DNA from 3 places in the Pseudarthrobacter sp. W1I19 genome. Region 1 is predicted to be linked to each of the others. Evidence: predicted binding sites of a transcription regulator. Region 1 holds the regulator's gene; each other region holds the start of a gene.
The links. Region 1 encodes LexA, which represses DNA repair genes until DNA is damaged. Its sites were predicted from a motif close to TCGAACANNTGTTCGA; they were not measured.
Positions count from the first base shown of each region.

Region 2: a site for LexA is predicted at 5,178-5,193, ahead of QF038_RS08655 (DUF6504 family protein). Genes of this name have one in related genera too.
Region 3: a site for LexA is predicted at 2,645-2,660, ahead of ruvA (Holliday junction branch migration protein RuvA). Genes of this name have one in related genera too.

Region 1 covers NZ_JAUSZR010000001.1:2,789,871-2,800,206, reverse strand. Annotated here, with positions in the region: gene miaB (tRNA (N6-isopentenyl adenosine(37)-C2)-methylthiotransferase MiaB) at 1-627, shown strand, start outside; gene miaA (tRNA (adenosine(37)-N6)-dimethylallyltransferase MiaA) at 630-1,526, shown strand; gene dapF (diaminopimelate epimerase) at 1,649-2,593, shown strand; gene QF038_RS13125 (class I SAM-dependent methyltransferase) at 2,565-3,188, opposite strand; gene hflX (GTPase HflX) at 3,616-5,196, shown strand; gene QF038_RS13115 (ATP-dependent DNA helicase) at 5,189-7,246, shown strand; gene lexA (transcriptional repressor LexA) at 7,310-8,044, opposite strand; gene QF038_RS13105 (LysM peptidoglycan-binding domain-containing protein) at 8,413-8,781, shown strand; gene QF038_RS13100 (histidinol-phosphate transaminase) at 8,851-9,969, shown strand; gene hisB (imidazoleglycerol-phosphate dehydratase HisB) at 10,030-10,336, shown strand, end outside.
Region 2 covers NZ_JAUSZR010000001.1:1,836,148-1,846,483, forward strand. Annotated here, with positions in the region: gene QF038_RS08620 (AarF/ABC1/UbiB kinase family protein) at 1-1,645, shown strand, start outside; gene QF038_RS08625 (lipoate--protein ligase family protein) at 1,845-2,591, shown strand; gene QF038_RS08630 (mycoredoxin) at 2,688-2,945, opposite strand; gene QF038_RS08635 (SOS response-associated peptidase) at 3,083-3,826, shown strand; gene QF038_RS08640 (VOC family protein) at 3,853-4,275, opposite strand; gene QF038_RS08645 (chorismate mutase) at 4,295-4,615, shown strand; gene QF038_RS08650 (hypothetical protein) at 4,633-5,022, opposite strand; gene QF038_RS08655 (DUF6504 family protein) at 5,232-5,567, shown strand; gene QF038_RS08660 (DNA polymerase III subunit alpha) at 5,564-9,052, shown strand; gene thrS (threonine--tRNA ligase) at 9,169-10,336, shown strand, end outside.
Region 3 covers NZ_JAUSZR010000001.1:1,849,832-1,860,167, reverse strand. Annotated here, with positions in the region: gene secD (protein translocase subunit SecD) at 1-136, opposite strand, end outside; gene yajC (preprotein translocase subunit YajC) at 240-650, opposite strand; gene ruvB (Holliday junction branch migration DNA helicase RuvB) at 860-1,948, opposite strand; gene ruvA (Holliday junction branch migration protein RuvA) at 1,941-2,585, opposite strand; gene ruvC (crossover junction endodeoxyribonuclease RuvC) at 2,686-3,264, opposite strand; gene QF038_RS08710 (YebC/PmpR family DNA-binding transcriptional regulator) at 3,297-4,052, opposite strand; gene pdxT (pyridoxal 5'-phosphate synthase glutaminase subunit PdxT) at 4,056-4,766, opposite strand; gene QF038_RS08700 (Mur ligase family protein) at 4,857-6,149, shown strand; gene QF038_RS08695 (type 1 glutamine amidotransferase) at 6,146-6,898, shown strand; gene QF038_RS08690 (CapA family protein) at 6,948-8,213, opposite strand; gene QF038_RS08685 (M3 family metallopeptidase) at 8,299-10,311, shown strand.

The DNA of each region.
Region 1 (10,336 bases):
ATCCTGGACAAGGTCCGGGAGAAGATCCCCCACGCCGCCATCTCCACGGACATCATCGTCGGATTCCCGGGTGAAACCGAAGAAGACTTCCAGGCCACCCTGGACGTTGTGGAAAAGTCCCGTTTCGCCACAGCTTTCACCTTCCAGTACTCCAAGCGCCCGGGGACCCCTGCTGCTGACTTGCCGGACCAGCTGCCCAAAGCAGTGGTGCAGGAGCGGTTCGAACGGCTCACTGCCCTGCAGGACCGCATCGCCGCCGAGGAGAACCGGAAGCAGCTCGGCCGCAGGGTGGAGGTCATGGTCACGGCACAGTCGGGCCGCAAGGCAGGGGAAACCCACCGCCTCTCCGGCCGGTCCCGGGACCAGCGCCTGGTGCACTTTTCCGTACCCGACGGCGCGCCGGCACCGCGTCCGGGCGACCTCGTCACGGTCACCATCACGGAGGCTGCCGCCTTCCACCTCGTGGCCGACCCAACGCTTGAGGACTACAGCCTTCGCCGGTCCCGCGCCGGCGACGCCTGGGACCGGTCGCAGGCCGATTCCTGCGGCGTTCCCGCCCCGGGTACCGGTAATGGCCGGACCGGTGTTTCGCTCGGCATGCCCTCGCTGCCTGTGCGCACCCGCTGACGGTGGGCGCCCGGCCTGTTATCGCCGTCGTCGGTCCCACCGGCTCAGGCAAGTCAGACCTTGCCGTCAACCTGGCGCTCGAACTCGATGGCGAAGTCATCAACGCCGATGCCATGCAGTTCTACCGCGGCATGGACATCGGCACAGCGAAAATCAGCCTGGCCGAACGCAGGGGAGTACCGCACCATCTCCTGGACATCCTGGATGTGACCCAGGAGGCCAGCGTCTCCCAGTTCCAGGAACAGGCGCGGGCAGCCATCAGGGATATCCACTCACGGGGAAAACGCGCCATTCTTGCCGGCGGTTCCGGCCTGTACGTACGGGCCGCGCTGGACGTCCTGGAATTTCCTGGAACTGACCCCGCGGTGCGGGAGCAGCTTGAGAATGATTTGGCAGCCCATGGTGTGGAGGCGCTGCTCGCCCGGCTCCAGGCCGTGGATCCTGTGTCCGCCGGCCGGCTCTCCGACAACAGGCGCATCATCCGCGCGCTGGAGGTCCACCAGCTCTCAGGCCGTCCGTTCAGTTCCTTTATGCCCCAGCGGGAGTACTTCCAGCCTGCCGTGCAGATCGGGCTCAGCGTTGACCGGGACCAGTTGCGCGAACGGCTGGCCCTTCGCGTGCACCGGATGGTGGACAACGGGCTGCTCGCCGAGGTGGAGCGGCTGGAGGCCCAAGGCCTGAGGCGGGGTAAAACAGCACCCCGTGCCCTGGGCTATGCGCAGTTCCTGCAGGTGCTCGACGGCGCAGCAACAGTCCCCGAGGCGGCCGAAGAAACCATTGTGGCCACCCGGCAGTTCGCCCGGCGCCAGCTCACCTGGTTCCGCGCCGATCCGCGCATCAACTGGCTGGACTGGCAGGATCCCGCGTTGACCTCCCGCGCGGCCGCGCTCTGCAGCTAACGGGCTCTGCTCAACAAGAGTTTTCGTCCACGTATGCAGGGTTCCAGCCGCCGGAAGCCAGCGTATCTGGACAAAAACTCGCGGTTTCGGGCCTGCCCTTCCCGGCCGGTACCCTTGACACCATGGATGCAACCCTTGCCGAGTCAGCCGAGCACGCCTTCCACACGCTGGGCGGACTCCGTTTTTCCAAGGGGCACGGCACCGGCAACGATTTTGTCCTCGTGGCCGACCCGGAGGGCGAACACACCATAGCGGCTGAGCAGGTGGCAGCCCTGTGTGACCGGCACCGCGGCATCGGCGGCGACGGCCTGATCCGGGCCGTCCCGTCCCGCTTCCTTCCGGAGGGCCGGGAACTTCTGGCCGCCGCCCCTGACGCCGAATGGTTTATGGACTACCGCAACGGGGACGGATCCCTGTCGGAAATGTGCGGCAATGGCGTCCGCGTTTTTGTGCACTTCCTGCGCACGGAGGGCCTGGTTGATCTGCCCGACGGCGGTGCACTCACCATCGGCACCCGCGCCGGCGCCAAAACAGTAGTGCGGACAGGCGGGGATTACGCCGTCGACATGGGGCCATGGGAGTTTATCTTCCCCGGAGAGGCCACAGCCAAAGCCATGGATTCACTCGTAACCGCCGACGGGCTGGAAGTTCCGCGGCCCGCGCTGTCCGTGAGCATGGGCAACCCGCACACCGTAGTTGCACTGGCCGAACTCTCGGAACTGGCAGGGACCCGGCTGTACACCGCCCCTGTGGTGGACCCGGTGCCCGCCAACGGCACCAACGTGGAGTTCGTTGTTCCCTCCGAACCCCTGGTCCACGACGGCGTCGGCTCCATCACCATGCGCGTCCACGAACGCGGCGTGGGGGAGACCCAGTCCTGCGGTACGGGCGCGTGCGCCGCCGCTGTGGCCATCCGGCACTGGGCAGGAGCGGAAGCGCCGGACACATGGCGCGTGCATGTCCCCGGAGGAGTGGTGGGCGTGAAGTTCTTCGCCGGCCCCGGCGGCCATGAACACGTGGAGCTCAGCGGGCCCGCCGTTATTGTGGCATCAGGGATGCTTTCCTGACCTTCAGGATCCGGAACGACTTGGACGTCGACTCCCGGGTCACGGCAAAGGAATCATCGAGTTCCGCCGCGAGCCAGCGCTGCAGTGAGTCCGAGCCGAGGTTCTTTTGCACCACCAACCAAGCCGTGCCACCCGGAGCCAGCCGGGGCAGCCACAGCTTCAGCAGGGAGTGCAGTTCGTCCTTGCCGACCCGGATGGGCGGATTGGACCAGATAGTGTCGAAACGCACCTCGGGATCCACGGCATCGGGTGTGCCGGCCACAACGTTGGACAGCCCCAGTGCCGCCGCGTTCTCGTTGGTCAAGGCGATGCAGCGTTCATTCACATCCACCGCATAAACCTGCGCATGCGGCGCCCGGAGGGCCATGGTCAGCGCAATCGGACCCCAGCCGCAGCCGATGTCCAGCAGGTTGCCGGTGGGCGACGGAGCAGGGACCTCGGCGAGGAGCACTGCAGTTCCCTTGTCGATGCCGTCCGGGCTGAAGATGCCGCTTGAAGTCTGCAGCCTGCGTGTTTCCCCTGCCAGTTCCACCGTGAGCGGCTTGCGGGTAAACGGGCCGGCGGGGGATGAACTGAAATAGTGAGCGGACTCCATAACTGGCCAGAGTAGTTCCCCTTGCAGCGTAATGGGAAACTGCACATGGGGCGGCTCTGTTAGGGTAGAAGGCATGTTCCTGATCTTCGAGTAGCCGGCACGGGCCACGCCCGTCCCGAAGAAACTGTCCCACAGCGATGCAGGCATTTCCGCCTTCCGCACATGTGCACCGGACCACGCCCACGCGTTTGCTCCGGCCGCCGGACAATACTCGAAAGTCAGCCTCCTGCTGCCCCTTTCGCCGCTGCTCCGGCACCTCCCTCCATGCCGCCTCCGGAAGGCGGCCCCCCACGCGCCGGGCTGCTTGCCGCCCGGCGGGACAAACCAGGAGAACTCCATGACCGCAGGCCGTCAGCCCAGCGCGAATACTTCCCCAATCACCAGCAATCGGCACTATTCTGGAAATGCCGAACCTTCAAAGGAGACCATGACCAGCCAGCCCAACACCGGATCCGATCCAGCCGCCCAGGACATGAGCCCTGAGGAAATCCAGGCCGTGATCGACCGGATTCTCTCCAAGGACGTACCGGCCAAGACCGTCAGCACGCCAGGCGCAACGCCGCGCGGGGACGGCAAAGCGGTACTGGGCAAAGCCCAGGCAATTTCCCGCCTGGATGAAGAACATACAAGCTACGACGGCGACCAGCAGGATCTCGAGGAACGCCGCGCCCTGCGCCGCACGGCAGGCCTGTCCACCGAACTCGAAGACGTCACCGAAGTCGAATACCGGCAGCTGCGGCTGGAACGGGTAGTCCTTGCAGGCCTGTGGTCTGAGGGCACCCTCGCCGATGCGGAAAACTCGCTGCGCGAGCTCGCCGCCCTGGCCGAAACCGCCGGCTCCGAGGTCCTCGACGGCCTGGTGCAGCGCCGCGACAAGCCGGACCCGGGAACGTTCCTGGGCTCAGGAAAGGCGCTGGAACTGAAGGACATCGTGTTGTCCACCGGCGCCGATACCGTGGTGGTGGACGCCGAACTGGCGCCGTCCCAGCGGCGTGGCCTTGAGGACATCGTCAAGGTCAAGGTGATCGACCGGACGGCGCTGATCCTGGACATTTTCGCCCAGCACGCCAAGAGCCGGGAAGGCAAGGCCCAGGTGGAGCTGGCGCAGCTCGAGTACCTGCTGCCGCGCCTGCGCGGCTGGGGCGAGTCGATGTCCCGCCAGGCCGGTGGCCAGGTAGGTGGCGCCGCGGCCGGTATGGGTTCGCGTGGTCCTGGTGAAACCAAGATCGAACTGGACCGCCGGAGGATCCGCACTCGGATGGCCAAGCTGCGGCGGGAAATCGCCGCGATGAAGCCGGCCCGTGAGACCAAACGCGCCAACCGCCGTCGTAATGAGGTGCCCTCGGTGGCCATTGCCGGGTACACCAACGCCGGCAAGTCCTCGCTGCTGAACCGCCTGACGGACGCCGGGGTGCTGGTGGAGAACGCGTTGTTCGCCACCTTGGATCCCACGGTCCGGAAGGCCGAAACCGCTGACGGCCTCGGCTACACGCTGGCCGATACGGTCGGTTTTGTCCGGTCGCTGCCCACGCAGCTGGTGGAGGCCTTCCGCTCCACGCTGGAGGAAGTGGCGGACTCTGACCTGATCCTCCACGTGGTGGATGTTTCGCACCCGGACCCTGAGGGCCAGATTGCGGCAGTCCGCAAGGTCTTCAGCGAAGTGGACGCCCGCAAGGTGCCCGAAATCATCGTGCTGAACAAGGCTGACGCCGCGGATCCATTTGTGGTGGAACGGCTCAAGCAGCGCGAACCGCGGCACGTTGTGGTTTCGGCCCGCACGGGGGAAGGCATTCCCGAGTTGCTGCAGGCCATCAGCGAGGCCATCCCGCGGCCGTCCGTCAAGCTTGACCTGCTGATCCCGTACGACCGGGGAGACCTGGTCAGCAAGCTGCACGAATCGGACGCCGAGATCATCAGCGTCGACCACGATGAAGCCGGTACGCGGGCAGTAGTCAAAGTCCGGGAAGGCCTCGCGGCTGAACTGGAATCCTTCGTCACCCATGACTGAGGCGGTGGCTGACGAAGCCACAACCACGCCCGGCGAGCAGTTCGTGATTGAGCTGCTCGACCGGGCGGTTGCGGGCATGGGCGGGCAAAGCCGCAGCGGCCAGCACGAGATGGCCAGGCAGGTGGCCCGGGCCATCGAAACAGGCGACCATCTCCTCGTCCAGGCAGGCACTGGCACGGGAAAGTCGCTGGCATACCTGATACCCCTGATCGCGCATGCCCTGGAAAGCGACAAGCCGGCCCTGGTGTCCACTGCAACGCTTGCCCTGCAGACCCAGATCGTGGGCAGGGACCTGCCCCGGCTCCTGAAAACCATCACCCCCGCCCTGGACCGGCCCGTCAAGGTGGCACTGGTCAAGGGCAGGTCCAACTACGTGTGCCTGCACAAGCTCGAAGGCGGTTTCCCCTCCGAGGAGCCCGCCGAGGGCCAATTGTTCTCCCTGGGGGAGGACACCAGCGTCCCGCACTTTGCGGCGGCCGTAGGCGGTCCTTCCTCCCAGCTGGGCAAGGAAGTGGTCCGGCTGCGGGAGTGGGCGGAGAAGACCACCACCGGCGACCGGGATGAGCTCCTGCCCGGCGTCACGGACCGCGCCTGGCGGCAGGTCTCGGTCACGTCCATGGAATGCCTGGGAGCGCAGAAATGCCCCATGGCGGCGGAATGCTTCAGCGAACTGGCCCGCCAGAATGCCGCCGAAGCCGACGTTGTGGTCACCAACCATGCCATGCTCGCGGTCAGCGCCTTCGAAGGACTGGCCGTACTGCCTGAGTATGACGTGGTGGTAGTCGACGAGGCCCATGAACTCCAGGACAGGGTGACGGGCGCTGTCTCCGGGCAGCTTTCGGTGGCCATGGTCCACGCCGCCGCGGCGGGCGCCCGCAAGCACACGGCCATCACCGTGGACGCGCTCAATGCCGCCGCCGCGAACCTGGAGTTGGCCCTGACGGGCGTTGCCAACGGGCTGCTGCCGAACGGCCTGAACGATGAGCAGCTGGACTGCGTGGACCAGCTGCGTGAGGCCTGCCGGGCCGCACTGTCTGATTCCAAGGGGGACAGCAGTACAACGGCCGACGGCGGGCGGCAGCTTGCGCGCTCCCGGCTGATGCTCATCCTGGAACTTTGCGAACGCCTCCTGGCAGCTCGCGAGAACAGGGAAGTGGTGTGGTTCTCCCGCGCCAGCTCCTTTGACCCGCAACAGGGATATTCGCAGCCCGATGACACGGCTCCTGCGCTGATCAACATTGCTCCGTTGTCCGTAGCCGGGCGGCTGCGTGAAGGCCTGTTCGCGGGGCATACCGTGGTGCTGACCTCGGCAACCCTGGCCATCGGTTCGGCCTTTGAGCCCGCAGCGGGCGGCTTGGGCCTCGTAGGCGAGGGCGCACCCAGCTGGACCGGTGTTGATGTGGGGTCGCCCTTCGACTACCCCAAACAGGGCATCCTCTACGTCGCAGGCCACCTTCCCAAGCCCGGCCGCGGAGTCTCCCCGGAGGCACTGGTCGAACTCGAATCACTCATCCGTGCGTCCAACGGCGGTGCGCTCTGCCTGTTTTCGTCGCGGCGGGCAGCGGAGGAAGCAGCCGACGCGCTGCGGCCGAAGCTGGGGATGACCATCCTCTGCCAGGGCGACTCCACCATGACGGCGCTGGTGAAGCAGTTCGCGGACGAACCCGATACCTGCCTGTTCGGCACCATGTCGCTGTGGCAGGGCGTGGATGTTCCGGGCGGGTCCTGCCGGCTGGTGGTCATCGACCGGATTCCATTCCCGCGGCCGGACGACCCCCTGATGACTGCACGGTCCCGTGCTGTGGCGCAGGCGGGTGGCAACGGCTTTATGTCCGTCTCGGCCACCCACGCTGCGATCCGCCTGGCCCAGGGCGCCGGACGCCTGATCCGGTCCACCGGGGACAAGGGCGTGGTGGCAGTGCTGGATTCCAGGCTGGCCACCGAACGGTACGCCGGATTCCTTCGCGGGGCCCTGCCGCCCTTCTGGCCCACTACAGAACGGAAGACGGCGATCGCGGCCCTTGAACGGCTGGCAGGGGAGAACGCCTGACGGCAGCACCTTCACAATGCCGGCAGCGCCTTCGCGCTGCCGGCAAACGGCTGATGCCGCTGCCTAGAGCGAGCGGAGAACAGAGACGACCTTGCCCATGATGGTGGCGTGGTCGCCCAGGATGGGTTCGTACTGGGTGTTCTGCGGCAACAGCCACGTGTGGCCGTCACGCTGGCGGAAGGTCTTGACCGTGGCTTCGTCGTCCAGGAGCGCCGCGACGATATCACCGTTGGCGGCGTCTGCCTGGCGCCGCACCACCACCCAGTCGCCGTCGCAGATCGCGGCGTCCACCATGGAATCGCCGGCCACCTTCAACATAAACAGTTCCCCCTGGCCCACAAGCTGGCGGGGGAGCGCCAGGACATCCTCCACCACCTGGTCGGCAAGGATGGGACCGCCGGCGGCGATCCGGCCCACTAGGGGAACCATGGCGGTGTCCATGGCGGTGGGAAGCTGGGTCACTGTTGCGCTGGTGCCCGGCAAAAGGGCGGACGGCTCCGATGCAGGCTTGGGGGCACCCCCGTCCAGGGTCAGGGGCATCAGCACCTCCATGGCGCGGGGCCTTTTCGGGTCGCGGCGGAGGTAGCCGAGTTTTTCCAGCTGCGACAGCTGGTGGGTGACGCTGGAGAGGCTCGCCAGCCCCACGGTATCGCCGATTTCCCGCATGGACGGCGGATAGCCGTTGTCATTGACCGAGCGCTGAATGGTTTCGAGGATCTTCTTCTGCCGCGGCGTCAGGCCCTTGGCGGTCTTCTTCGGTTGGGAGGTTGCCCTGCCCCCGGCGGCTGCTGCTGCCATATTCGCCAATGCCTTTCATCTTGCCCCGGCATTTCGGCCCGGACCCGGAGTAGCCGCCGCAATTGTCAGACCCTGCTGATCAACTTCAGAGGTGGTTGTTCTTGTCTTCAAAGCTAGGCCAGCCACAGGGCATTTTCAAACATTTGTTCTAGCGAGTCTCGACATTATTCGTCGATAAGTGCTAAAACAGAGAAAGCAAAGTTCGAACATTTGTTCTACTCCGCTTGAAGCCACTCGAAGATCCGGATCAGTTCCGGGCGCATCGGGGGCCGCTGGGAAGGACATCGGGCAGCACAGTCAGGTCCAGGAGGGCTCAGTTCATGTCAGCTACATCTGCTTCACAGGGTTCACGTCCGCAGCTTCTTTCGGTGCATCAACTTCTGTCGCAGGGGGCCCGCCGGCAGTCGGACCGTCCCGCGCCCCAGCCGCCGCTGCGGCTCACCCGCCGGGGGAAGGTGGTTCTGATCGGCATCCCCCTGGTCCTGCTGGCGGCTCTGCTGCTCTCCCTGGCAGGCTTCTTCAACTCGCCGGCCAAGGCCTCGGATTCCGCCGCAGACCTTTCCATTACCCCCACGGTCACCGTCACCGTGCAGCCGGGCCAGTCGCTGTGGGCCATTGCCGGAACCGTTGACCCGGAGCGGGATGCGCGCGACGTCGTGGCGGACATCGTGCAGCTCAACAACCTGAGCGCCGGAGCGGTGCACCCCGGGCAGCAGCTGTACGTGCCCACGCGCTAGCTGCACGCTGAGCGCGAACAGGGCACCGTCACATTTTCCGGTCTCCTGCACGGGCACTAAACTGTTCAGGTGAATGACCAGCTAGAGCGCCTGAACCGGCTCCCCCTCCGCAGCAACCTTCGTGGGCTGACCCCCTACGGCGCGCCCCAGCTGGATGTCCCCATCCTCCTCAACGTCAATGAGAACACCCACGGGGTGCCCGCGGACGTCCGCGCAGCCATCAGTGCCGCCGTGACGGAAGCTGCCGCAGGCCTCAACCGCTACCCCGACCGGGAATTCACCGAGTTGCGCAAGGCCCTGGCGGAGTACCTGGGGCATGGACTTGATGAGTCGAACGTCTGGGCGGCCAACGGCTCCAACGAGGTACTCCAGCAGATCCTTCAGGCCTTCGGCGGACCCGGCCGCACCGCGCTGGGCTTCCCCCCCACGTACTCCATGTACCCGCTGCTGGCCAGCGGCACGGACACTGAATACATCGTGGGTGACCGGGCGGAGGGCTACGGCCTCAGCGCCGAATCGGCCGCCCTGCAGGTCAAGGAACTGCAGCCCAATATTGTTTTCCTCTGCTCTCCGAACAACCCCACCGGAACCGGCCTGGGGCTCGACGTGGTGGAGGCCGTGTACGAGGCCGGCGAAGCCAGCCAGACGATTGTCATCGTGGACGAGGCGTACCACGAGTTCGCGCATGACGGCACGCCGAGTGCCCTCACCCTCCTGCCCGGCCGTGAACGGCTGATTGTTTCGCGCACCATGAGCAAGGCATTTGCCCTTGCCGGGGCGCGCCTCGGTTACATGGCCGCAGCCCCCGAGGTCACCGATGCCCTGCGCCTGGTCCGGCTGCCGTACCACCTTTCCGCCATCACTCAGGCCACCGCGCTGGCAGCCCTTCAGCACCGCGAGGCCCTGATGGCCGACGTTGAGGACATCAAGGAACAGCGCGACCGGATCGTGGCAGAGCTGACGAGGATGGGCCTGAAGCCCGCCGCCTCGGACTCCAATTACGTGTTCTTTGGCGGGCTCGAGAACCCGCACCAGGTCTGGCAGGAGCTGCTCGACGCAGGTGTGCTGATCCGCGACGTCGGGATCCCGGGCCATCTTCGCGTCACTGCCGGCACTGAGGCTGAAACCACAGCCTTCCTCACGTCGCTGGAAAGCATCCTTGCCGGCCAGGCCACGCTTCCCGCCTAGACTGGAAGTATTGGCGCTGGACGCCCTGAACCACTCCTTCTTCCCAAAGGACACTTGACCATGAGTTCCACCGGATCCACTGCGGCCAGGACGGCGCGCATGGAGCGTGCCACCAGCGAGTCCTCTGTGCTCGTGGAGATCAACCTCGACGGTACCGGCGTCTCGGACATCGACACGTCAGTGCCGTTCTACGACCACATGCTCACCGCGCTGTGCAAGCACTCCCTCATCGACCTGACGGTGAAGGCGACCGGGGACACCCACATCGACGTCCACCACACTGTGGAGGATGTAGCCATCACCTTTGGTGAGGTTCTGCGCACGGCCCTGGGCAACAAGGCGGGAATCCGCCGCTTCGGTGAGGCCA
Region 2 (10,336 bases), 950 kb from region 1:
GTACCGCCGCATACTCCGCTTCGCGGCCTGGAACCTGGCAGTGACCTGGTGGTTTGAGCTGCTGCTCCCGCGGATCGGGCTTGGGCTGGTGGCTGAGCGGACGCGGCCGGCCCGGATGCAGCGCTTCGCCCGGCGTTTCCACATGCTCGCGGTGGACCTCGGCGGCCTGATGATCAAGGTGGGCCAGTTCCTCTCGTCCAGGCTTGACGTGCTTCCCCCGGAAATCACCACCGAACTCGCGGGCCTGCAGGACGAGGTGCCCCCGGTCCCGTTTCCAGCCATCCGGGCCTTGGCCGAGAAGGAACTGGGAGTCCCGCTCGAGCAGGCCTTCGCCTGGATTGAGGAGGCCACCATCGCCGCCGCCTCATTGGGGCAGGCGCACCGCGCACGCCTTCTTCCTGCTGATGTCGCCGAGACCGGGCTGAAGGATGTGGTGATCAAGGTGCAGCGCCCGGGCATTGACGCAATTGTCGACGTCGACCTGGCGGCATTGCGCAAGGTGGGTGGATGGCTGAGCCGCTTCCGTGTGGTTTCCAGCCGCGCCGACGTTCCGGCCCTGGTAACGGAATTCGCCCAGACCAGCTTCGAAGAAATCGACTACCTCCATGAAGCCGCCAATTCCGAGCGTTTCGGGGTGGACTTTGCCAACGACACCAGAGTGGCGGTGCCACGCGTCGCCTGGGAGCGGTGCACCCGCCGCGTGCTGACTCTTGAGGACGTCACGGCCATCAAGATTACGGATGTCGCGGCGCTCAAGGCGGCAGGCATCGATCCCGCCCAGGTGGCGCCGGTGTTCGCGTCCGTGATGTTCGACCAGCTGTTCACCAACGGGTTTTTCCATGCGGACCCGCACCCCGGCAATATTTTCGTCACCCCGGCTCCTGCCGGCGCCGGCGGGCTCCCGTGGAAGCTGACGTTCATCGACTTCGGCATGATGGGTGAGGTTCCGGCCTCGACCCGCAGCGGCCTGCGCAAGCTCCTGTTCGCTGCCGCCGCGCGGGACGGCAAAGGCCTGGTGGCTGCCATCGGCGATGTAGGCGTCCTGATGCCGGCAGCTGACGTGGTGGGGCTGGAACGGGCCATGACGCAGTTGTTCGGCAGGTTCGGCGGAATGGGTTTCGCCGAGCTGCGCGAGGTGGATCCGCGGGAGTTCCGTGACTTCGCGATGGAATTCGGCGACGTGGTGCGCTCCCTGCCGTTCCAGCTGCCCGAGAACTTCCTGCTCATCATCCGAGCGATGTCGCTGACATCGGGAGTGTGCAGTTCCCTGGACCCCCGGTTCAACCTGTGGGACTCGGTGGAGCCCTACGCCGCGCAGCTGCTCCGGGACGAGCGCGGCAACCTCGTGCAGGACGCGGCCCAGCAGGCATTTGACGCCGCAGGACTCGCGCTTCGCCTGCCCAGGCGCCTCGACGCACTCATTGCCAGGATCGAGGAAGGCAACCTTACCGGCGCCAACCCCCGCCTGGAGCGGCAGGCCGCCAGGCTGGACCGGACGGTGCGGCGCGCGGCGTCGGCCCTGGTATTCGGCGCCGTGTTGATTGCAGGGGCTGTGGTCCGTGCCAACGATCCCGGTCTCGGCAGCGCTCTGATGGTTGCGTCCGCCCTCCCGCTGCTGCACGGCCTCTGGGTGGGGCGGCGCTGACCGAACCCAGGGCTGTGAGCCAGCTGCCGCCGTCGAACGCCGGACGGAGGGCAAAAACACAATGCCGGCGCTATAAATGACCTCGAAGGTCACGGCGTAACCTAGGTTTGGCCTGTCCGGCCAGCAAATCGCGTCAATCACTGCGAACGCGGCCGCAACAGCAAGGAACTGCACGATGACCACAGGGGAGCTTAGCAACATGCACCATGCCGATCCGGGAACCCGCACACTGACAGTGGTGCGCCAGGAGGTTTCGCTGGGCGCCGGGCGGGACCTGGAATTTGGCCTGGAGCTCCTGGCCAGGGCGAGGACCGGGGAAATAGGCCCCATGCTGCGGCTGTACCGGCCGGCACCCACGGTGGCGTTCGGCCAGCGGGATACCCGGCTGCCGGGTTTCCAAGCAGCGGAGCAGGCCTGCCGCGACAACGGTTTTGAGCCGCTGGTCCGCCGCGCCGGGGGCCGGGCGGCGGCCTACCACCAGGGGACGCTGGTGGTGGACCACATTGAACCCGACGCGGACGCGATCGCGGGATCCAAAAGCCGGTTCGGGTACTTCGGTGAGCTGTTCGCGGATGCCCTGCGCAGCCTTGGGGTGCACGCAGCGGTGGGTGAGATTCCCGGCGAGTACTGCCCCGGGGAATTCAGTGTGCACGGCAGCGCACCTGGTACTCCCCGCCAGGTGAAGCTGGTAGGTACCGCCCAGCGCGTGGTGGCCGGCGGCTGGCTGTTCAGCTCCGTCATCGTGGTGGAAAACTCCGCGCCCATCCGCAAGGTCCTCACCGATACCTACACCGCCCTGGGCCTGGACTGGGATCCTGCCACTGCCGGGGCAGTGGATGATCTTGTTCCCGGCGTGGACGTCGCAGCGGTGGAGGAGGCACTGCTGGCAACCTATGCCGGACACACCGCCCTTGAAACGGCACCCTTCAGCGACCTGGGGGCATAAGACTGCAACAAAAACGGGACCAACCTGCGGTTGGTCCCGTTTCGCCTGTCCGGGGTGCCTGTGAGGCTGCCCTGGTCCTTGGGGCTGTCCTGCCGCTTAGGCTGCGAGGCGGGTCTTGACCTCGGCAGCGGACGGGTTGGTGGCAGCGGTGCCGTCCGGGAAGAGGACGGTGGGCACTGTGCGGTTGCCGCCGTTGAGCTGCTCCACGAGTTCAGCGGTACCTTCCACTTCCTCAATGTTGATCTCCTTGTAGCCGATGCCCTGCGCGTCCAGCTGCTTCTTTAGCCGGTTGCAGTAGCCGCACCAGGTGGTGGAGAACATGGTGATGGTGCCGGATTCGGGAGTGAAGTCCATAAGTTTCTCCTATGCGTGGTTGATTGTTTCCTTCCTTTCAACGGTAGCGTGCAGGCCCATATTCCCCAGTTCCCGGCGCTTCACATGACAGCTCAGATGGCCGGTGGCATGCTGGAGCCATGTGTGGACGTTATGTGATGGCACGTGCTGTGGGGGACCTCCTGGCTGAGTTCGACGCCGGGCTTGAGGAGGAGGTGCACATCCCGCCGTCGTGGAATGTTGCGCCAACCGATGCCGTGCCCATCGTCCTGGAGCGGTTGATTGAGGAGGGGCCTGCGCCGAGGCAGGTGCGCCAGCTCCACGTGGCGCGGTGGGGCCTTGTGCCGTCCTGGGCCAAGGACCCTGGCATCGGTTCGCGGATGATCAACGCCCGGAGCGAATCCGTGCTGGAAAAACCGGCCTTCCGCAAAGCCGTGCAGTCACGCCGGTGCGCGGTGCCGGCGGACGGTTACTACGAGTGGAAGCAGGGGCCCGGGAAGTCGAAGCAGCCCTACTACGTGCATCCGGGAGAGGGCCGCGGCCTGGTTTTCGCGGGGCTTTACGAGTGGTGGAAGGATCCGGCGTGGCCGGCGGGGGAGCCGGGCGGGTGGGTGTTATCCACGTCCATCCTCACCACTGACACGCCGCCGCCCGGAAGCGAGGACACGGTGTTCGGCAAGCTGACGGCACTGCACGACCGGGTTCCGCTGCCGATGGACAAATCCACCATGGAAGCGTGGCTGGACCCCCAGGCCGACGACGCGGCCGGGCTCGTGGACCTGGTACGGTCCGGGGTCAAAGATGTGGCGTCGGACTGGCACGTCGATTCCGTGGGCAAGGACGTGGGGAACGTGCGCAACAACGGGCCGGAGCTGATCCGGCCCGTGGAGGCCCTCTTCTAGAAGCCCATGCCCGGGCGGGATGCGGCCTAAACAGTGACCGTGCCGGCGTCGTCCACTGTCCACGTGGGGTTGTACGCCACCTCCCAGCGGAAGCCGTCAGGGTCTGCGAAGTAGCCGCTGTACCCGCCCCACGGCTGGGTGATGGGCTCGGCAATGATTTGGGCGCCTGCCGCGGCGGCTTCTGCCATGACCCGGTCCACGTCCTCGGTGCCCGGCAGGTTGTGGCTGAGGGTGATGCAGGGAACGGGGCCGGGAGCACTGACGCCGGCATCGGCCTGCATCTGGCGGACGTCCCAGAGCGACAGCACCAGGCCGTGGTTCACCTGGATGAACACCACTTCTCCCGGAGCCTCACGGTGGACCGGCCAGCCCAGGCCGTCAACATAGAACGCGCGGGACACCGGAACGCTGCGGACGCCCAGTGAAATGAAGTCGACTCTTGGCTGCATGGTTCGATACTGTCAGAGGATGGCGACAATTCAAGGGAACGATAGAGATGCTTTGGCCGACAAGGAACAGCTCGCTGCCGTCCGGATTGCCGTGGACGAGGTGGATGAGCAGATTGTCACCCTGATCGCCCGCCGCGAGCGCCTGATCCGGATCGCCGGAACGCTCAAGGGTGACGACGCAGAGGTGCGCGCTCCGGGGCGGGTGGAACGGATCATTGAACACGTCCGGTCCGCAGCCGAAAAGAAGGACATCGACCCGGACATCGTAGAGTCCACCTACCGGGCCATGATCTCCGGCTTCATCGAACTCGAACTCCGGGTCCACAAAGAAAACAGCTGAGCCGCCCGGCCCAGCTGTTACAGGTTCTCCTCCACGGGAACACCGGACTGGAATTCCCGTCCGTCAGCCTCGCTGAAGCCGGTCATCACGTGCCCTTCGCCGAGGCCGTTGATCGCTGCCATGGGGAAGTGGCCGGTGATGGTGCTGTCCGAGTGGCTGACGCCTGAAAGATCGTAGTTTTCCTCACTACTCTGGTCATGGTTGAACGAGAAAAAGGAAATCGGCTTCCCGTTCATGAATTCAATACCCAGGCGCCGCTGGGACGAGTAGTCCGGACTGGCAGCCACAAGCCCCACCACATAGGCACCGGAACCGGGGATACTGCCGTCCAGATCGAAAGTTGCCACAAGGGTGGAGTCCTGGGCCTTGAGACTGACCTGCTTGAGGAGTGCGTCATGGGTGCTCATGGCACAATCCTGCTCCCTGCCGTTCGGTCCGTCCACCCCTGAAGGCTGACGGAAATGTAAGCCGAAGACGCTTCCCGGCATTTCCCCTTCCCGCTGAACCCGCTCCCGGTCCTTTGTCTATGCGGCGTCTTCCGGGAGGCGTAGACTGGTTCTGTTCGAATATATATTCGAACGGTTTCTGTTCGAACTTTCTGCATCCGGGAGGCGCCATGGGCATGTTCAGCGAATCCGTTGACGTCTCCTGCACCCCTGAGGGCAATCCAGTTGGTGTTATCTGGGCCGGACGTTCCTATTCGGTCTGCGCCGAACCGGTGCGCTGGTACGAGCGCCGCCAATGGTGGGCCGAAGAAACCCGTGCACCGCTGGGCAGCGGCCCCGGCCTGGTGGACCATGAAATCTGGCGGGTCCAGGTGCTGCCTTCAGCTCCGGGCTCCGGCTTGGCTGAACAGGGAGAGCCGCTCACCCTTGACCTGACCCGCCATATCCGCAGCGGCCGCTGGCGGATCCTGCGGATCCATGACGCACTTCGACCCAGAACAGCATGAGCTTCACGCACCTCCACGTCTCCACCGCATTCAGCGCCCACTATGGAGTGTCATGGCCCGAGGAACTGGCGCAGGCGGCTGCTGCTGACGGCGCCAGCGCGCTCGCCTGCACGGACAGGGACGGCCTGTACGGGACCATCAAGCACCTCAAGGCGTGCATGGACACCGGCATTGACCCCATCGTCGGGGTGGACCTTGCCGTTTATGACGACGACGGCGATCACCGCACCCAGCTGGCGGGCCGCGTGGTGGTGCTTGCCCGCGGCAACAACAACGGTGCCGGCTACCGCGCGCTGTGCCGGCTTGTGTCAGACGCCCATGCCCGCACCTCGGGAAAGTCCGGGGGAGTTGTGCCGGTGGCCGTAACCCGTGCGGAACTTGCCTCCCGCACCCTGGATCCCCAAACCCTTAAACCTGTGCTGATGGTGCTGATAGGCCCGGATTCCGACGTCGGTCGGGCCATGGGCGGGCGGCGTTACCTGCGCCCGCGCACCCTTTTCAAGCAGTGGCTGGACGCCATGCCCGCGGGAACTGTGGTGGCCGAGATCGTGTCCCAGCTCAGCGCCCCGGGATCTCCCTTGAGTACAGCACACGCCGTCCGGATGCTTAAACTCGCCGAAGAACACAGCATCCCGGCAATCCTCACCAACGCGGTCCGGTATTGCGCAGAGGACGGGGCGGCAACCGCAGACGTCCTGGATTCAGCCCGGACCCTGAAATCCCTTCCGGAACTGGCCCAGGAACCGCTGCTGCAACCAAACGGCCAGGCCTGGCTGAAATCCTCCCGTCAGATGCTCCAGCTGGGGAGGGAAATCATCTCCGCTGCCGGCTATGGGGCAGAAGACCTCAACAGGCTCATGGCACAAACAGAGGCGCTCGCCGATGTGTGCAGGATTGATCCCGTCACGGACATGGGGTGGAAGCAGCCGGTAGTGCCCGAAGCCGCGGTCATCGGGATCAGCCAGGATCCGCATGTGGAACTGGTGCAGCGCTGCCAGGCGGGGATTGGCAGGAGGTTCCCCGGGATTGCCGGCACCAGCGAAAAGGAAATGCTCCACCGGCTTGAGCATGAGCTGGGGATCATCCAGAACCTGGGGTTCTCCTCCTACTTCCTCACCGTGGCGGAGGTTTCAAGGATGATCCAGGACATGGGGGTGCGGGCAGCCGCCCGGGGCTCCGGGGCCTCCAGCCTGGTCAATTACCTCATTGACGTCAGCCAGGTAAATCCGCTGCAGCACGACCTCATCTTCGAACGGTTCCTCTCCCAGGACCGGGCCACCTTGCCGGATATTGATATCGACGTCGAGAGCGCCGAACGGCACAACGTGTACCACCGGATTTTCGAGCGCTTTGGCAAAGAACGCGTCACGCTCATGAGCATGCAGAACGGTTACCGGGCACGCGGTGCTGTGCGGGACGCCGGCCTTGCCCTGGGGATGGATGAGGGGGACGTGGGGGACATCGCCAAGCAATTGTGGCGGTTTTCAGCTTCGAAGTTCCGCGAGGCGCTGCAGGAGAAGCCCGAATTGAGGGAATTTGCCGGCCGGGTGGAACAGCGGGATTCCCATGGCAACCAGCAGCTTGACCTGCTGGTGGACTTGACCGAGCGCCTGGACCGGTTGCCCCGGCACATCTCCATGCATCCTTGCGGGGTGATCCTGGGGGATGCCACCCTGCTGGACCGCACCCCTGTCCAGCCCAGCGGGCTTGGACTGCCCATGAGCCAGTTCGACAAGCACGACATGGACCCCATGGGCATGCTCAAGCTCGACGTCCTGGGCGTCAGGATGCAGAGCGCCATGGCATTTGCCGTTCGGGAAATCATCCGCATCCATCCCTCCAAAGAGGAAGTGGTGGCTGCCGGTGGCCATGCAACCGGAACTGGCGGGACCGGGCCTGATTTCATTGCAGAGAACGGGCACATCGACCTGAACGCCATTCCCCTGGATGATGAGCCCACCTTTGAACTTATCCGGAGCACCCACACCCTGGGCTGCTTCCAGATCGAGTCACCTGGGCAGCGTGAGCTCATTGGCAAGATGGCGCCGCGGGAATTCAATGACCTCATCATCGATATTTCCCTGTTCCGTCCCGGGCCCATGAAATCGGACATGGTGCGGCCCTTCCTGGAGCACCGGCACGGGTTTGCTCCCGAGGTTTATCCGCACCCCCTCCTGAAGCCGGTACTCCAGGAGACCCACGGCGTGACGGTGTTCCACGAACAAATCCTCCGGACTCTCGATGTCATGACCGGGTGCGGGCTTGCGAAGGCCGATGAATTCCGCCGCGCCCTCAGCAGCGAGTCTGGGGAATTCCGGGTGGAGGAGTACTTCCGGAAGCATGCCAAGGCAAAGAACTTCTCACCCGACGTCGTAGACAAGGTCTGGCAGACCCTGAAGTCCTTTGCCAGCTTCGGTTTCTGCAAAGCCCACGGGGCGGCCTTCGCCGTGCCCACGTACCAGTCAGCATGGCTGAAGGCGCACCACCCGGAAGCGTTCCTGGCAGGCCTGTGGGAGCACGACCCCGGCATGTACCCAAAACGGCTTCTCGTGGCGGAGGCAAGAAGGCTTGGCATCCCCATCCTTCCCCTGGACATCAACCGCAGCAAAGGGGAGTACCGGGTGGAGCGGATCCTGCACGGACCTGATGCCGGGAAGCTCGGAATCCGGCTGAGCCTGAACGGGATCTACGGGTTGTCCGCCACCGAATTGAAAAGGATAGTTGCCGGCCAGCCCTACGACTCCCTCGCAGACCTCCGCGCGCGCTCGCGGCTGAGCAAGCCAAGCATCAAACGGCTGGCCCAGCTGGGTGCGTTTGATTCCCTCCATCGGGAGGCAGGCGGAATGGCCAACCGGGCTGACCTGGTCCAGCACCTGCAACGGCTGCAAAATGCAGGCACCGGGCGGAAGGGCGTCGAACTGGTCGAGGGGCAGCTGTCCCTTCCCTTGGGCGATGTGGAGCTGCGGAACGTTAAACCGGGGCTGCCCGCACCCACCCTCGTAGAGAATGTCCGGGCGGAACTGGACCTGATGGCCGTTGATGTCAGCAGCCACCTGATGGAAAGCCACCGCCCCATCCTGGAACGGCTGGGCGTCACAACAGCGGACAAGCTCCTTGGCCTGCGTAACGGGACTGAAGTGCTGGTGGCCGGAGTGCGCGTGGCCACCCAGACACCTCCTATGCGGGGCGGCAGGAGGGTGGTTTTCATCAGCATTGACGACGGCACCGGCTGCGTCGATTCGGTCTTCTTCCACGAAGCCCAGGAAAACGCAGGGCTGCTCCTGTTCGGAACCAGGTTGCTGCTCATCCGCGGCACTACCAGGAGGACAGGGCCGAGGGGCATCAGCATCAGTGCCAGCATGGCCTGGGACCTCAGCCGCACGGAGACTTTGCCCTTCCCAACGCCTGCAGACCAGCCTGGCGATGTCCCGCATCCCCTGGACGGGATCAGCAGGACCCTGGCAATTACCGGTTTTAGCGGGTGAGGCTGCCGTGTGCCGCTTTGGTCGGCCCTTCGCCGAACCGATAGCATTGACGGTGGCTGGCTGTGGTCCCCGTATGCCACAAGCTATGAAGCCTTAACTTTGAATAGGAGACACCCGTGTCAGATGCCCAGCAGATCACCCTTCTCGTCGATGGCGAAGAGACCAAGGTGACTACCGGGACAACCGGTGCGGAACTCTTCTTTGAGCGCCGTGATGTTGTTGTGGCCCGCGTCAATGGCGAGCTGAAGGACCTGGACCAGGAACTGCCCGAAGGCGCCGAGGTTGAGGGTGTCACCATCGATTCCCCGGACGGGCTTAACGTACTCCGCCACTCCACCGCCCACGTGATGGCACAGGCTGTCCAGCAGCTGCGCCCCGATGCCAAGCTGGGCATTGGCCCGTACATTACCGACGGCTTCTACTTCGACTTCGATGTCGCCGAGCCCTTTACCCCCGAGGACCTCAAAACCCTCGAGAAGATGATGCTCAAGATCGTCAACCAGAACCAGAAGTTCGTCCGCCGCGTCGTTTCCGAGGAGGAGGCCCGCGAGGCGATGAAGAACGAGCCCTACAAGCTCGAACTCCTGGGCAAGAAAAACGAGGCCGCCGAAGCCGGTGAGGGCGTCAATGTAGAGGTCGGCGCCGGCGACATCACCATCTACGACAACGTTGAGCGCAAGGAAGGGACCACCGTCTGGTGCGACCTCTGCCGCGGCCCGCACTTGCCCAACACCAAGATGATCTCCAACGCCTTCGCCCTCACCCGGTCGTCGTCGGCCTACTGGCTGGGAAACCAGAAAAACCAGCAGCTGCAGCGCATTTACGGCACGGCCTGGCCCACCAAGGACGCCCTCAAGGCCTACCAGGAACGCCTTGCCGAGGCCGAGCGCCGCGACCACCGCAAGCTCGGCTCCGAACTGGACCTGTTCTCCTTCCCTGACGAACTCGGCTCCGGCCTGCCCGTCTTCCACCCCAAGGGCGGCATCATCCGCAAGGAGATGGAGGACTACTCACGGCAGCGCCACGTCGAAGCGGGCTACGAGTTCGTCTACACGCCGCACATCACCAAAGGCCACCTCTACGAAGTGTCCGGCCACCTCGACTGGTACAAGGACGGCATGTTCCCCGCCATGCGGGTGGATGAGGAACTCAACGAAGACGGCAGCATCCGCAAGCCGGCGCAGGACTACTACCTGAAGCCGATGAACTGCCCCATGCACAACCTCATCTTCCGGTCCCGCGGGCGCTCGTACCGGGAGCTGCCGCTGCGCCTGTTCGAATTCG
Region 3 (10,336 bases), 940 kb from region 1:
CCAGGGCCAGCTTGGGCGCCCAGCTCGCCTTCCCGGCCAGGGTGCCGCCCGCCAGGACAGCAGTCAGCGCGACGATGATGACGCCGAGCCAGACCAGGACCCTGAGGCCTGGTTTCTTAGGGCCAGTTCGTGCCATTGTTGATCTTTCTCTTATTCACGTCAGGAACCGCCGGTGCCTGGTTTGGCCGGCACCGGCGGTATTCCGCAGCCGTAGAGGTGTTGAAAAGCGCTAACAGGGACTAGTTGTCCTTCTTGCCCTCATCATTGAGGCGCTTCAGGGTCTCGTCGGGAGTCTCGGCCGGCTGGGCCGGGGTTCCGGTCTCCGCTGCGGGGATTTCCTGCCCGGTGATGGAGGAGGCATCATCCGGGACGGCCGGCGCAGCGGCCTCGGGCACAGCAGCGGGCTCAACAATCTTGGTGACGGCCTGGCGGTGTACGGTGGCGAGATTGCCGGGGGAAAGTTCAAGGGTGACCTTGTTCTCGGCCTCGTCGATGTCCACGATCCGGCCGTAGAGGCCAAAGCTGGTCATCACGTCGACGCCCGGGCCGAACTTCGACTGGAGCTCCGCCTGCTGCTGCTGCGTCTTCTTGTTGCGGCGGAACATCATAAAGATGAACACGCCGAGCATGACGAACAGGAGAATTGACATTGGATCCAAGGGGAATTCCGTCCTTTTATTTGCCTAGCTGATTTTCCAGCAACATCGGCTTCGCTCCGGCCGGGGCAGAACTGTCAGGCAGGCAGAGGCCTGACGGGTTCCTTCCCCAGCGACGCAGGCAGCATGTGCAGCCCGCGAAACAAAGACCCGAACGTGCCGAGCGTCATACCAGTCTAAAGGGAAAAGCTGAAGGGAGCCTGCTACTGGCTTTGCGGCGCCCAGTTGTCAGTGCCCTCGGACTCATCTTGGGCAGTATCGAAAAGGTCCAGCGGCTCCTGCCCGAAAACGCCGGACGGGATCGCATAGCCGAGGTGGGTCCAGGCGGGGGCCATTGCGATCCTTCCCCGCGGCGTGCGGCCCAGCAGCCCCTCGCGCACCAGGAAGGGCTCGGCCACCGTCTCCACGGTCTCCGTTTCTTCGCCGACGGCGATGGCCAGGGTGGACAGGCCCACGGGGCCGCCGCCGAACTTGGTAATCAGCGCTTCCAGGACCGCCCGGTCCAGCCGGTCGAGCCCCTTCTTATCCACTTCATACATATCCAGGGCCGCGGAGGCCGCCCGCGCATCAATCTGTTCGATGCCGTGCACCAAAGCCCAGTCACGGACCCGGCGCAGCAGCCTGTTGGCAATACGCGGCGTGCCGCGGGAGCGGCCGGCGATCTCGCTGAATCCGGCAGAGTTGACCTTCAGGTCCAACAGCCCGGCGGAGCGCCGCAGGACAAGCTCAAGTTCGGCAACGGAATAGAACTCCAGGTGCCCGGTGAAGCCGAACCGGTCACGCAGCGGCCCCGGCAGGAGGCCCGCACGGGTGGTGGCACCGACGAGGGTGAACGGCGGCAGTTCGAGCGGAATGGCAGTGGCGCCGGCGCCCTTGCCCACCACGATGTCCACCCGGAAGTCCTCCATGGCCATGTAGAGCATTTCTTCGGCCGGCCGGGACATCCGGTGGATTTCGTCCAGGAACAGGACCTCACCCTCGGACAGGGAGGACAGGATGGCGGCCAGGTCTCCGGCGTGCTGGATGGCGGGCCCGCTGCTGATCCGCAGCGGTGCGTTCATCTCCGATGCCACAATCATGGCCAGTGTGGTTTTACCGAGCCCGGGCGGGCCCGAAAAAAGCACGTGGTCCGCGCTCCGGCCGCGCATGCGTGAGGCCTGCAGCACCAGCGACAACTGTTTCCGCACCCGGTGCTGGCCCACAAAGTCATCGAGGTTTTTGGGCCGGAGGGCGGCCTCGATGGCACGCTCTTCCGGTTCCTCCCCCGCGGCCACCAGTGACGGTTCAGCCACGGCTGCCTACGCGGTTGCCGGCACGCGCTCCGTCCTGACCCAGCCAGCGGAGCGTAGTCCGCAGGATTTCCGGCACGTTGCCGCGGAAGGACACCTCGGGATCGTCCGCCAGTGCCTTGTCGATGCTGGCGGAGGCGTCCTTTTCGGACCAGCCGAGGCTCGTCAGCGCAGCAACCACCTGGGGTTTCCAGGCGGCCTCCGCAGCGGTAGGTGCACCCGCTGCAGCGGCAGTGCCGTGCGGCACCAGCTTTCCGGCGAGCTCCAAAACGATCCTGCCGGCCACCTTGGGACCGATGCCGGGCACTTTGGTGAAGGTTTTGCTGTCACCGGTGTGTGCCGCCACCCGGATCGCCTCCGGATCATGGACAGCAAGAACTGCCAGCGCCAGCCGGGGGCCCACCCCGCTGACACTGAGCAGGATGTCGAAAACTTCCCGCTCGTCGTCGGACGCGAAGCCAAAAAGCGTGAGCGAATCCTCACGCACGATCAGGGACGTGAACAGCTGGCCCTCCTCCCCCGTGCGGAGCTTACTGAGGGTCTGCGGCGTGGCGTTAACGCTCATGCCCGCACCGTTGAGATCGATCACGGCCGTGGACAGGCCTACGTGCGCTACGGTTCCGCGAAGGAAACTGATCAAGGCCGGGCTCCTGGTGTACCGCCGGGCCGCCACTTGGTAAGAGGGCAGGTACCGGCTATCCGAACATATCTACGAATACCCTAGCAAGCAGCCAGGACAATCAGCGGGCACGCCGCACTTTCGCCTCCGCTTCGGCCCATGCCCGTTGGGCCGGAGTCAGCGAAGAACTGCCGGGGCCGGTAGTGGCAATCGCCGCACCGCTGCCGGCACGCCACGCATGGGTGATGGCCAGGGCCAGGGCGTCTGCTGCGTCAGCCGGGCGCGGCGGGGCATCGAGCCGGAGGATCTTGGTGACGAGCTTGGTCACCGCGTCCTTATTGGAGGAGCCGCTGCCGGTCACGGCCGCTTTTACTTCCGACGGCGTATGCAGCGCCACCGGAATTCCGCGGCGCGCGGCGGCGGCGATCACCACGCCGGACGCCTGGGCGACCCCCATCACCGTGCTGACGTTGAGCTGGGAAAAGACGCGTTCGACGGCGAGCACCTGGGGCTCGTAGCGGTCCAGCCATTCGTCGATGGCCAGGGCGATCACCAGGAGGCGCTGGTCCAGCGTCTCCTCGGGCGAAGTGCCCACCACGCCCACGGCCACCATGGTTGCCCGCCTGTTCCGCTCAACGTCCACCACGCCGATGCCGCAGCGGGTCAGTCCCGGGTCTACGCCGAGTACACGCAGCGTCACGGGCGCGAGGGGTCAGCAGGCACCGCGGGACGTCACTCTGATTCCAGGGCAGCCTGGACTTCGTCGCTGAGGTCGGCGTTGCTGTAAACGTTCTGGACGTCGTCGAGGTCCTCGAGTGCATCGGCAAGCTTGAGGAACTTACGGGCGCCGTCGACGTCGAGCTCCACCTGCATGGAGGGGACGAACTCCACCTCGTCGGTGTCGTACTCGATGCCGGCTTCCTTGAGGGCGTCGCGGATGGCCTGCAGGTCAGCGGGTTCGGAGTGGATCTCGAAGGTCTCGCCGTTGTCCTTGACTTCCTCGGCGCCGGCGTCCAGCACGGCCATCAGGACGTCGTCCTCGCTGAGGCCGTTCTTCGGCAGCGTAACAACACCCTTGCGGGCGAAGAGGTAGCTCACGGAACCGGGATCAGCGATGGTGCCGCCGTTGCGCGAAATGGCCAGGCGCACCTCGGAAGCAGCACGGTTCTTGTTGTCCGTGAGGCACTCGATCAGCAGCGCGGAGCCCTGGGGGCCGCGGGCTTCGTACATGATTTCGGTGTAGTCCACCACTTCACCGGTGAGGCCGGCGCCGCGCTTGATGGCACGGTCGATGTTGTCGTTGGGAACCGAGGTCTTCTTCGCCTTGGTCACGGCCAGTTCCAGGCCGGGGTTGCCGGCGAGGTCCGGGCCGCCCATGCGTGCGGCAACTTCGATGTTCTTGATCAGCTTGGCGAACGACTTTGCGCGGCGGCTGTCAATGATCGCCTTCTTGTGCTTGGTCGTCGCCCATTTGGAGTGGCCTGACATGCTTTACGCTTCTCCTCTGATCATGCGGATAAAAAGTTCGTGTACGCGTTTCTCCCCCGTCACTTCCGGGTGGAAGGAGGTGGCCAGCAGCCGGCCTGAACGCACTGCAACAATTCTAGCCGTCCCGGGCAGCGGGACCGCGTGGGACGCGTGCTCAGGATCGGCCGGCTCCACCTGGGCCAGGATTTCAACGTCCGGTCCCACACGCTCCACCCACGGTCCGCGGATAAAGACGGCGTGGACGGGCGGAACCCCGGACTCCGTGGCGCTGAAGTCCAGCCCTTTGAAATCAAGGTCCGTCTCGAATGACTCGCGCTGCCGGCCGAACGCGTTGCGGCGCACGGTGATGTCCAGTCCGCCGAACGTCTGCTGCGGGGCTCCGGAAAGGTCGGTGGCCGGATCGGCGATGTCAGAGGCCAGCAGGATCATGCCGGCGCAGGACCCGTACACCGGCAGGCCGTCGGCGATGCGTTCCTTGAGCGGCCCGGCCAGGTCGAAGGCGCGGGCAAGCTTATCGATGGCGGTGGATTCGCCCCCTGGAATAACCAGGCCGTGCAGGCCGTCCAGTTCCTTGGGGCGGCGGATTCCCACCGCCTCCGCGCCGGTCGCTTCGATGGCCCGGAGGTGTTCGCGGAAGTCACCTTGGAGCGCCAGCACGCCGATCCGCAGACCGGATCCAACGCGTGCGGAAGCGGCTGAAAGGGAATTTGTCATCCATCCAGCATACGGCGCAGTCGCTTTCACCCAGTCCGCAAGGCCATCCCCGGCGGCAGCTGTATGCCGTTGCTGGGATATATTCGAACTATGTTCTCCTTCAGTGTTCCGCTCGGCAAGCTGGTCCGTCGCGCCTCCCGGCTCCGGGGTGGCGGGTCTGCCTTTCCGGGGCTGGTGGTCGAAAAAATCGATCCCGGCTTTATGCGGCGGACACTCACCACCCTCCCGCACGGCGTAGCCGTCGTCAGCGGCACCAACGGCAAAACCACCACCACCAAGATGGTGGTGGAACTGCTGGAGAGCCAGGGGCTGAAGGTTTTCACCAACCGCACCGGCAGCAACTTCACCCGCGGCGTGGCCGCGGCCCTGCTCGGCGAAGTAGACTGGCGCGGCCGGCTCGACGCCGACGTCGCGGTCCTGGAACTGGACGAGGCCCACGCCGTTCATTTCGTCAACAGCGTGCCCCCGCGCTACTGCCTCCTCCTGAACGTCCTGCGCGACCAGCTGGACCGGTTCGGCGAGATCGATAAAACAGCCCAGCTGCTCCAGCACATCGCCGCAAAAACCACGGGGACTGTAGTACTGAACCGCGAGGATCCCCGCGTTGCCCGGATCGCTGCAACGCTGACGGGGCAGGAGGTCAAGTACTTCGGCCTGGATGACTCGCTGCTGGGAACTTTCCCCAACGACGACGACCTGCGCGCGGCTCCCGGAAGTCCCGCCCCGGCGGCCCTGCCGGAGAAGCCCGCAGCCGACGTCGTACTCCGCAAAGTAGGCGCGGACAGTGCTGAATTTGAGTACGACGGCGGCACTGTCACCACGGGCATGAAGCTGCGCGGGGTGTACAACATCTTTAATGCGGCGGCGGCGCTGACGCTTGCGCGCAGTATTTGTGGCGGCGGCGCAGCCACCGCGAACCATGCCACCTTGCTGGAAGCTCTGTCCAAGGTGGAGCCGGCGTTTGGCCGAGGTGAGAGCCTTACCGTGGACGGGCAGCCGTTGGATCTCGTCCTCGTGAAGAACCCGAGCGGCTTCCGGCTGGGGCTGAAGTCCTTTCCCGCCGGCGGCTACGCCACGATGATCGCCATCAATGACAACTACGCCGACGGCCGGGACATGTCCTGGCTGTGGGATGTGGAATTCGATTCCCTGCGCGAGGGCGGAGTGGACCAGGTGACAGGGTCCCGCGCCTACGACATGGCCCTGCGCCTGCAGTACGACGACGTCCGGATCGGCGCTGTGGACACCGAGATCGCCCCCGCCCTCGCGGCCTTCATCAGGGAGGCGCAGGGCAAGCCCAAGCGCGTATTCTGCACCTACACCGCCATGCTGGCGATCCGCCGCGAGCTGTCCAAAATCACCACCGTGGAGGTTGTCTCATGAGCCAGGCAGGCGCGGATCCCGTCAACGGAAGCAAGGGCACCATACGGGTGGTGCAGCTGTATCCGCGGGACATGAACATCTACGGCGACTGGGGTAACGCCCTGGTCCTGCAGCAGCGGCTCCGCTGGCACGGCTACACTCCCGAACTGCTCGAATACAACGTGGGTGATCCGTTCCCCGGGGACGTGGACATTATTCTGGGCGGCGGCGGCCAGGACAGCGGACAGCTGGTCATCCAGGACGACCTGCAGGCGCGGGCCGGGACGTTGAAGGACCTTGCCGAGGACGGCGCCCCGATGCTGGTCATCTGCGGGCTGTACCAACTTTTCGGTCATTTCTTCAAAACACGCACCGGAGCCGTCATCCCCGGCATCGGTGTCCTGGACGTGGAAACCCATGGCACGGACGAGCGCCTGATCGGGAACGTCAAGGTGGCCACGCCCGAGTTCGGCGAAGTCCTGGGTTACGAGAACCACAGCGGCCAGACCAGGCTCGGCAGCGGGGTGCGGCCCCTCGGCTCCGTTGCCAAGGGCACCGGGAACAACAGCAGCGACGGCCATGAGGGCGCCCGGTACCGCAATGTTGTGGCGAGTTACCTGCACGGCTCGCTGTTGCCGAAGAACCCTGCGATTGCCGATTTCCTGATCCGGACGGCCGCCGAGCGGAAATTCGGGACGTTCGAGCCGGGCCACCCCGACGACCGGTTCGCCGAACTGGCCAGGGAGCACGCGGCGCGCCGCCCGCGCTGATTCCGTTTTTGCTACCACGGCCGACGGCGGCACTTTCGTTGGCCCCGTCTTACGGCTCGCGGGTAATCAGGAGTTCGTGGGCGCCCGCCGCTGCGGCTCCACGGGATTCCACCACGGTGGCGGTCCGCTGCCTGGTGGCGGCATCCGCTTCCGGGCCGGCGCATGGCCCCTGCGGCGCGTCGGCCGCTACCGGGCACCAGCGGTAGGGATCGCGGACCATAACCGATGGAGCCCAGGCCATATCGGTGGCTGACCACTTCCCGGTGGCGTCCTGGCCAAACTGCACCCTGACCAGCAGGCCCTCATTGTTGACCACGTACCAGGGTGACAGTTCGGTGATGCCGTTGCCGAGGCCATACACAATCCAGGTGCCCTTGTAGTTTTCGATGGGCAGCACCGAGTGGGTGTGGTGCCCGTAGACCAGGTTGAACTGCCCGCTGTCCACCAGCGCATGCGCGACCTCCTGCTGTTGTGCGTTCGGTTCGCTGGCATACTCCTCACCGGCATGCATCGCGCCCAGGACGATGTCGGCCCCGAGTTCCCTCGCCTTCACGGCCTTGGCAATCATGGCCGGGGCGTCCAGCATGTCCACTTGCCACGGGTAGTCCGGGACCAGCCCGTTGAGCCCGTAGGCGGCCTCGATGACCGCGACCATCGCGGCCGGTGTCTGCAGGATGAGGATCCCCTGGGACTCATTTTCGGTCCGGTAGGAACCCGTGTGTTTAAGGCCGGCGGCATCGAGGGCATCTAGGGTGCGCAGCAGTCCGTCGGTGCCACGGTCGATGGTGTGGTTGCTGGCGGTGGTGCATGCCTGGTACCCCACATTCTTGGATGCTGTGATGATCTGCGGCGGGACGTTAAAGGACGGGTACGCCGAGAACGGACCTTCCGGACCGGCCACAGGTGTTTCCTGGTGGCAGATTGCAAGGTCACTGCCGTTGATGTACCGGCGTTGCCCTTCCAGCAGCGGCCCAAAATCGTAGCCGGGCTTCCCCGCTGCGGCCGCATCCTGCTGCGCCTGCTGCCAGAGCTGGGTGTGGACCAGCATGTCGCCGGTGACCAGCACCGATGTGCACCGCAGCACCGGGCAGGCCGGGCCCTTGCCGGGCGTGGGAGCAGGGGTCGGGGTGGGACTGGGGGCCGGAGCTGAGGCTGGTGTCCCGGAACCGGGGACTTCGGAACTGGAAACTGCCGGCCGCGGCGTCTGCCCGTTCTGCTCAGCCACCAACCCGCAGCCGGCCAGTGCAGCAGCTGCGAACAATGCGCAGACGGTGGCGCCGGCGCGCGCGGCGGCACCACCCCAACTAATCCCCATAGCCGTCATTGTAGGTATTGCGGCCCGCCGCCACGAGCATTTGGAGGTCGTTGAGAAGGTGTGGCCCGTGTGGAAGATTTACGTCATGACAAACCCCCTGCTTCATCCCAGCCCGCTTCCGTTCGGCCTGCCTCCCTTTGCTGACCTCCAGGCCTCGCATTATGCGGAGGCAGCAGAGGCCGGGTTCGCCGGCCACCTGGCGGACATCCGGGCCATTGCGGAGAACCCTGAACCGGCCACCTTCCAGAACACGGCGGTGGCGATGGAGCTGTCCGGGCAGTTGCTGCAAAGGGCTTCTGCCGCCTTCTTCACCCTGGTGTCCGCCGATGCAACGGATGACATCCGGGATCTTGAAACAGCACTCTCGCCGCGCTTTTCCGCCCACCAGGATGAGGTTTTCCTGAACCGGGCGCTGTACGAGCGCTTCGCTGCCCTCGATACTTCCAGCCTCGATGCCGAGTCCGGGCGCCTGGTGGACGAGTATGTGAAGGAATTCCGGCAGTCCGGCATCCAGCTGGACGCGGCCGGGCAGGAGCGGCTCAGGGAGCTCAACGCGGAACTCTCCCGGTTGGGCACAGAGTTCGGCCAGCGGGTCAAGGAAGGTATGAAGTCGGCGGCCCTCCTGCTTGATGACGCCGCGGATCTGGCGGGGATGCCTGCCGACGACGTGGCACGGGCCGCGGAAGCTGCCCGTGCTGCGGGGCACCATGGGAAGTTCCTCCTGGCGCTGATCCAGCCCACCAACCAGCCCGCCCTCGCCGTCCTTGAGAGCCGGGACATCCGTCGTCGGCTCTTTGAGGCCTCGGTGGCCCGCGGGAGCAGCGGCGGGAACCTCGACGTCCTGGATTTGGCCCGGTCCATGGCGGGACTCCGTGCCGAAAAGGCCGCCTTGCTGGGCTTCGCGAACTACGCAGAACTGGTGGTGGACCGCCAGACCGCGCCTGATTTTGAGTCGGTCCAGTCGATGCTGAACCGCATGGCACCGGCGGCCGTCCGCAACGCAGACCTTGAAGCCGCTGCCCTTGCCGAGTCAGCCGGACACCCCCTGGAGGCCTGGGACTGGGCCTTCTACTCCGCCAAGGTCCGGCGGGAGAAATACGAGGTGGACGAGCAGGCACTTCGTCCATTCTTCGAGCTGGAGCGGGTCCTTACTGAGGGCGTCTTTTTCGCCGCAACATCCCTTTACGGCATCACCTTCCAGGAGCGGACGGACCTGGCCGGGTACCACCCGGATGTCCGTGTCTGGGAGGTCCGGAACGAGGACGGCACTGCATTGGGCCTGTTCCTGGGCGACTACTACACGCGGGAGTCCAAGCGCGGGGGTGCCTGGATGAGTTCGCTGGTGGACCAATCGGAGCTGCTGGGAACAAGACCAGTTGTCATCAACAACCTGAACATCTCCAAGCCGCCGGCGGGCGAACCCACGCTGCTGACCCTCGACGAGCTGCGGACCATGTTCCACGAATTCGGCCATGCACTCCACGGGTTGTTCTCGGACGTGGCGTACCCGAGGTTTTCCGGCACCGCTGTCCCCCGCGATTTTGTCGAATACCCGTCGCAGGTCAACGAGATGTGGATCATGTGGCCGGAGGTGCTGGCGAACTACGCCAAACACTACAAAACCGGGGAGCCGCTCCCCCGGGACATTGTGGACAAACTCCAGGAATCACAGCTGTGGGGCGAGGGCTTTGCCACGACTGAGTACCTGGGCGCGGCCCTGCTGGACCTGGCCTGGCACGTCCTGGGAGCCGCCGATGTGCCGGAGGACGCAGTGGCTTTCGAGGACAAGGCACTCGCGGCCGCCGGCATCGCCCACGCCCTGATCCCGCCGCGCTACCGCACGGGGTACTTCCAGCACGTCTTCGCCGGTGCCGGGTACGCCGCCGGATACTACTCGTACATCTGGAGCGAAGTGCTGGACGCCGAAACAGTGGACTGGTTTACCGAGAACGGCGGCTTGTCCCGGGCCAATGGCGAACGCTTCCGGCAGGAGCTCCTGTCCCGCGGAAACAGCAGGGACCCCCTCGAGTCCTTCCGCACCCTCCGCGGCCGCGAGGCAAAACTCGAGCCCCTCCTGAAGCGCCGCGGCCTGGAGTAAAGCCCCCGTCCACCCCGATTAAAGA